One region of the Xanthobacter pollutisoli genome, then DNA from elsewhere that is predicted to be linked to it. Evidence: riboswitches for the same ligand, from Rfam matches in the RefSeq annotation. Region 1 holds a riboswitch; the other holds the start of a gene.

Region 1 (3,396 bases):
AAGCCCGGCGTGGTGCGCGCGCCCGGCTTTGCCGGCCCGGGGCTCGAGGTGGAGGTCTGGGCGCTCGACCCCGCCGCCTTCGGCCGCTTCGTCGCCCGCATCCCGGCGCCCCTGGGCATCGGCAAGCTCAAGCTCGACGACGGCAGCGAGGTGCCCGGCTTCCTGTGCGAGGCCCATGCGGTGGCGGCGGCCGAGGAGATCACCGCCCTCGGCAGCTGGCGCGCCTATGTGGCGGGCCAGCGGAGCTAGACCGGCCCTCGTCATCGTCCATCGGACCGACCGGGGCGGGAGGATCTGGCGGAACCCATTCCGTCCCGCCGTCGTCCTCCGGCGTGACCGGACGGCCCATGGTCCGGCCACGCACCGCGCCAGGCGGAGGGATGGATGCTCCGGTCAAGCCGGAGCATGACGGCTTTGGGGGGCGACACGGATGGACAGCATCGCGACGGCTCCCCCACGCCGTCCAATGAACCGTCTTGGGCAGTTCCCGCTCCCCCGCACCCCGAAATGCACCACCGTCGCCCTCCGGTGACCGGAGGGCCCATGGTCCGGCCACGCACCGCGCCAGGCGGAGGGATGGATGCTCCGGTCAAGCCGGGGCATGACGGCTTTGGGGAGTCTGAGAGCTGCCCACGCCGAGAAGAACCACCTTGGGCAGTTCCGCTCCCCCGCTCCCCCGCACCCCGAATGCACCACCGTCGCCCTCCGGCTTGACCGGAGGGCCCATGGCCCGGCCGCGCACCACGCCGGGCGGAGAAATGGATGCTCCGGTCAAGCCGGAGCACGACGGGGTGGGGGAGTTCGAGGGCTGCCCGACGCCGGGAAGAACCGCCTTGGGCAATTCCCGCTCCCCCGCACCCCGAAATGCACCACCGTCGCCCTCCGGCTTGACCGGAGGGCCCATGGCCCGGCCGCGCACCGCCGGGCGGAGAAATGCATGCTCCGGTCAAGCCGGAGCATGACGGGGTTACGGAATAAGCAGCGCCGCGCCAAGCGAAGGCAAGAGCCGCCCCATTTGACAATCCCGCCCGCCCTGCCTTTAGTGGCGGGGTCGAAGGTCCCGTGTTCCCACACGGGCGTAAAAGGGAATGCGGTGCGGGAAAGGAGCTTGCTCCAAACCCAATGCCGCGGCTGCCCCCGCAACTGTCGGCGGTGAGCCCCTGCCAGACGCCACTGGAGTAATCCGGGAAGGCGGCAGGGGCGCGGAACCGCGAGCCAGGAGACCTGCCTTCGACGAGGTCCGCGCCGGGCGGGGTGCTCCGGTTCTGCGTCCCTTTCAAGCCCGCGTCAGCGGGCGCCCGCGCGCACCCGCAGGTCTGATCCGGTGGAGCGAGGCGACAGTCCCGACACGAACGACATGGACGCCCAGCGGCTGATCCCGGCGCCGGACGAGGCTGCGCCGTTCGCCGCCGTGGCTCCGGCGACGCCCACCGTCACCCTCTTCGTCTGCACCACCTGTCGCGCCGCCGATGTGCCGCCGGCGGACGCGGCCGAGTCGCTCACCCCCGACGGGATCGCGCTGCTGGACGCCGTCCGCGCCCTCGCCCTGCCGGAGACTGTCGCCGCCACCGGCGTGCGCTGCCTCGGCAATTGCAAGCGCTCGCTCTCCGCCGCTCTGGTGCGGCGCGACGGCTGGACCTACGTGTTCGGCGGGCTTTCCGCCGCCGGCGCGGCAGACATCGTGGAGGGCGCGCGGCTGCTGGCGGAAAGCACCGACGGCCTCATGCCGTGGCGCGGCCGCCCCGAAATCCTGAAGCGCGGCATGGTCGCCCGCATCCCGCCCCTTTCTTTGCCCGAGGACATCCGATGACCGCGCTCGCCCGCGTGCCCTGCACCATCGTCACCGGCTTCCTCGGGGCCGGGAAGACCACCCTCATCCGTCACATGCTGGAGAATGCCGGCGGGCGGCGCCTCGCGGTGATCGTCAACGAGTTCGGCGACGTGGGTATCGACGGCGAGATCCTGAAGGGCTGCGGCATAGAAAGCTGCGACGCGGGCGCCATCGTGGAGCTCGCCAACGGCTGCCTGTGCTGCACGGTGGCGGACGATTTCGTGCCGGCGCTGGACCAGATCCTCGCCCGCAGCCCGCGGGTGGACCACATCCTCATCGAGACCTCGGGCCTCGCCTTGCCGAAGCCCCTGGTGCAGGCCTTCCAGTGGCCGGCCATCAAGGGCCGGGTGACGGTGGATGGCGTGGTGGCGGTGGTGGACGGCCCGGCGCTGGCGGAAGGCCGCGTCGCGCCCGATCTCGCTGCGCTCGACGCCCAGCGCGCGGGCGATGCGAGCCTCGACCACGACGACCCGGTGGAAGAAGTGTTCGAGGACCAGATCGCCTGCGCCGACCTCGTCATCCTCTCCAAGAGCGACCTTCTCGACGACGTCGGTTTCGCTGCGGCCGAGACGGCCGTGGCCGGCGCCCTGCCCCGTGCGGTGAAGCTGGTGCGGGCGAGCGGCGGACGGGTCGATCCCGCCGTCATGCTCGGCCTCGGCATGGGCGCGGAGGATGCCATCGACGCCCGCCGCACCCATCACGACGACGAGGAAGACCACGACCACGACGAGTTCGAGAGCATCGTGCTGCCCCTGCCGGAAATCGCCGATGCCGCCGGCCTCGCCGCGCGGGTCGAGGCAGCGGCCGGCACGAAGGACGTGCTCCGGGTCAAGGGGTTCGCCGCCGTGGCCGGAAAGCCCATGCGCCTTCTGGTGCAGGGGGTCGGCCCGCGGGTGTCGCACCATTTCGACCGGCCGTGGGGCGCGGGGGAGGACCGGCGCGGCGCGCTGGTGGTCATCGGGCTCAAGGGCTTCGACCGCGCCGCGGTGGAGCGGGCGATCCTGGGCTGAGGCCGGCGCACCATGCACATCCTCGCCACCACATCGACGACGCTGGAGGATCTGGCCGAGCCGGTCGATCTTGCCCAGCCGCCCGGCGACATGGTGGCCCTGTCCTTCACCGACAGCGACCTCATCGCCCTGTCCGCGGCCTGGCGGGCGCGGCGGACTGATCTGCCGAGCCTGCGCCTCGCGCGGCTGAAGGACCTGCGCCATCCCATGTCGGTGGACCTGTGGGTGGAGAAGGTGGCCTCCCGCGCCAAGGTGGTGCTGGTGCGCCAGCTCGGCGGCCTCGACTGGTGGCGCTACGGCGCCGAGCAGCTGGCCGCCACCGCGCGGGCGCGCGGCATCGCCCTCGCTTTGCTGCCGGGGGAGGACCAGGACGACCCGCGCCTCGCCGCCCTCTCTACCCTGCCGGAGGTGGAGCTGTCCCGCTGGCTTGCCTATTTCCGCGCCGGCGGGCCGGACAACATGGCGGCGCTGCTCTCCGCCATGGCCGAGCAAGCGGGGCGGCCCGCCGCCGTGCCCGCCGCGGCCCCGGCGCCGGTGCCGGCCACCGCCTTCCAC
Region 2 (3,396 bases), on a different contig from region 1:
AACGCCATAGCGGCGAGCGAGAGCACGAGCATCACGAAGAACAGCTCGGTGCGGTAGCCGATGGTCTCGGGATCGCCCACGGCAGGTGGGTTGGGGGGATATTTCAGCCCCGGCACCAGTACCAGGGCCACGAACCCGCCAAGCGCGAGCAGCGCCGCGGTCCCGCGCGGGCCGAGGGTGGTCAGGCGGCCGTAGGAGAAGGCGAAGGCCAGCGCGAACAGACCGCCCAGCGCGGTGCCGAAGGTGACGATGCCGGTGAACAGGCCGAGGCCCGCCTGGACCTCGCGGCTGACGAGTTCGGGCTCGGCCTCGGCGGCCGCGCCATTGGCCGCGCTGGCGGCCTCCTCAAGGGCGATGGCGTGCGCCACCGCTGGCTCGCCGTAGAGCCGCGCGAATCCGAACGCGAGAAGCCCCGCCACGGCACCGACGATCATGCCGCGGAGCAGAAGATGTCCGACCATGGCGCACCTCAGTGGCAGGGAAAGCCGAGAAGGTGGCGCCCGTCGTGGACGAATTCGTGCACGTAGGAGCCCGAGATCAGGGCGGTGGCTCCCTCTTCGGCGCCCACGAAATAGAGCACCAGGAGGAGCATGAGGCCGGCGAAGACCGCCCACGGAAGAATCTGCCCCACCGGGATTGGCGTCGGTGCGGCGATGGGCTTCAGAACGATGTCGGACATATGCACTCCCCGGGATGTCGCGTCCCACTGGATGAACTGGATCGTCCCGGCTCAGGTCTGACTTCCGGCACCCCCATTCTGCGACGGCAAGAGGGGTATCGGTTACAGTGGCGCGACCGTGCCGGATTTCCACCGGCTTCCAATCCGCGAACGACGCAAGGAAGCTAGGCCTTCGGTCCGGCATGTGTCAACGAAGCCGCACCATTTTGCCGCCGGATGGACCCTGAACGTGCTTCGCCTGACCCTGCTCTGCCACGCCATGGCCCCCGCCAGGCCGCCCGCCTTTGCGGATGACGCGCCCCTTCAGGCATCGCTCCGCGCCGCGGTCGCGGCCCTGCGCACGCGCCTGCCGCGGGCGGAGCATTACCGCGCCAGCCCCGCGCTGCGTGCCCGCCAGACCGCCGAAGCGCTCGGGATTGCGGCGGACGCCGAGCCGGCGCTCGCCGACCTCGATCTCGGACGCTGGACCGGCCGGCCGCTTGCGGACATCCATGAAGCCGAGCCGGAAGCGGCCGCCGCCTGGCTGGCGGATCCGGCAGCCGCGTCCCATGGCGGAGAATCGCGCGCCGCGCTCCAGGCGCGGGTGGCGGCGTGGCTGGACCACCAGGCGGACGGACGCGGGCACATGCTCTGCGTCACCCACGCCGCCGTCATCCGGGCGGCCGTCCTCCACGCGCTCGGCGCCCCGGCCGATGCCTTCTTCCGCCTCGACGTGGAGCCCCTCAGTCTCGCCGACCTGCGGCACGACGGGCGGCGCTGGGCGGTGCGCAGCCTCAATCTCCCGCTCGGGGACTAACAGCGCGGGCGGATGCAGGGCAGGGGGCGCGTGTTCTTGACAGCGGCGGGACTTGGGCGCCTGCTGCACCTGCACACGGTGCTCCGGTCGCAGTGCGGCCTGAGTGAAACGGGAACGGGGTGGAGCCTTGCGCTCGAAGCCCCGACCGCCCCCGCGACTGTAAGCGGCGAGCGAGCCTCCATTTTGTCACTGGCACCGGCTTCGGCCCGCGCCGGGAAGGCGGAGGGGAGCCTTGACCCGCGAGTCAGGAGACCGGCCGCGTGCACGGCGTGACCCCCTTGAGCCGTCGGGTGAGACGGCGATGGAGCTTTGGAATGCATATCGAACCGGGATTGGTGGACACCAGCAAGATCTGGCTCAGCTACGTGACGGCCGCCGGCGCCGGCGGCTTTGCCCTCAAGCTCGCCTATGAGGCGGCACGCGAGCGCGGCATGGTCTCGCTGGCGGCGCGCACCGTGGCGGCGACGGCGCTGGTCTTCTCCTTCTTCGAGGTGCTGCCGCACTATCCCGTGGGCGTCTCCGAGGTCCACCTGATCCTCGGCTCGACCCTGTTCCTCATCCTCGGCGCGGCGCCGGCGGCCATCGGGCTGGCTCTGGGCCTCCTCGTCCAGGGCCTGTTCTTGGCGCCGTTCGACCTGCCGCAGTACGGCATGAACGTCACCACCCTGCTGGTGCCGCTGTTCGGCCTCTCGCTGGTGGCCAAGCGGATGATCGCGCCGGGCACCCCCTATGTGGAGCTCAAGTACCGCCAGGCGCTGGCGCTCTCCACCACCTACCAGGCCGGCATCGTGGGCTGGGTGGCGTTCTGGGCGCTCTACGGCCAGGGCTTCGCGGTGGACAACATCGTCGCGGTGGCAAGCTTCGGCGGCGCCTATCTGCTGGTGATCCTGCTGGAGCCGCTGGTGGACCTCGCGGTGCTCGGCGCCGCCAAGGCGCTGCACGGCCTCTCGGGCAGCCGCCTGCTGGAGCCGCGCCTCTACCACGGGGCGTGACCACCCGCCCCCCCGCGGGCGCATCTTCCAAGACGTGCGACGCTGGCGGCGATCCCGCCGGCGTTTTGCGTCGCAGGCCGCGCTCTGGACGTTGCGCCAGCGTCGGCTATGGTCGCGGCGGAAATGGCGGGGAAGGGTCATGACGCGGATGGTCGCGCTCCCGAACGGGGAGAAGGTGCCGGCGCTGGGGCAGGGCACCTGGTACATGGGCGAGCGCTCCACGGCGCGTGCCGGCGAGGTGGCGGCGCTGCGGCGCGGCATCGACCTCGGCCTCACCCTCATCGACACCGCCGAGATGTATGCCGATGGCGGCGCCGAGGAAGTGGTGGCGGAGGCCATCGCCGGGCGGCGCGACGAGGTCTTCCTCGTCAGCAAGGTCTATCCGCACAACGCCAGCCGCGCCGGCGTCGCGGCGGCCTGCGAGCGCAGCCTGAAGCGGCTCGGCACCGACCGCATCGACCTCTATCTGCTGCACTGGCGGGGCAACCACCCGTTGTCGGAGACCGTCGCCGGCTTCGAGGCGCTCCAGCAGGCGGGCAAGATCCGGCTGTGGGGCGTCAGCAATCTCGACACCGACGACATGGCCGAGCTGATGGAGGTGCCCGGCGGCGCCGCCTGTGCCACCAACCAGGTGCTGTACAATCCGAGCCGCCGCGGCCCGGAATTCGACCTCTTCCCGGCGCTCGCGTCCGCCGGCATCCCGGTGATGGCCTACAGCCCCATCGAGCAGGCCCGCCTGCCGCGCGGCGGCGCCCTCGGCACGGTGGCGAAGAAGCACCAGGCGGACCCGTTCCAGGTGGCCCTCGCCTGGGTGATGCGCAGCGGCGACGTCATCGCCATCCCCAAGGCCAGCCGCATCGCCCATGTGGAGATGAACGCGGCGGCCCGCGACCTCATCCTCGATGCCGAGGACCTCGCTCTCCTCGATC

Evidence for each region. A riboswitch is a leader RNA that binds a small molecule or an ion and turns the genes downstream of it on or off. The one in region 1 is predicted to bind cobalamin.
Region 2: it holds a riboswitch for cobalamin, as region 1 does, so the genes downstream of both, ABLE93_RS07230 (energy-coupling factor ABC transporter permease) here and ABLE93_RS20990 (DUF1636 family protein) in region 1, are expected to answer to the same signal.

Annotation. Positions count from the first base shown of each region.
Region 1 is NZ_JBDZDP010000015.1:31,649-35,044, forward strand. Features, by position in the region: partial or broken gene ABLE93_RS20985 (allophanate hydrolase-related protein) at 1-249, shown strand, start outside; cobalamin riboswitch at 1,039-1,246, shown strand; gene ABLE93_RS20990 (DUF1636 family protein) at 1,358-1,810, shown strand; gene cobW (cobalamin biosynthesis protein CobW) at 1,807-2,841, shown strand; gene cobN (cobaltochelatase subunit CobN) at 2,854-3,396, shown strand, end outside.
Region 2 is NZ_JBDZDP010000002.1:392,383-395,778, forward strand. Features, by position in the region: gene ABLE93_RS07215 (CbtA family protein) at 1-461, opposite strand, end outside; gene ABLE93_RS07220 (CbtB domain-containing protein) at 470-679, opposite strand; gene ABLE93_RS07225 (histidine phosphatase family protein) at 909-1,475, shown strand; cobalamin riboswitch at 1,535-1,750, shown strand; gene ABLE93_RS07230 (energy-coupling factor ABC transporter permease) at 1,790-2,467, shown strand; gene ABLE93_RS07235 (aldo/keto reductase) at 2,607-3,396, shown strand, end outside.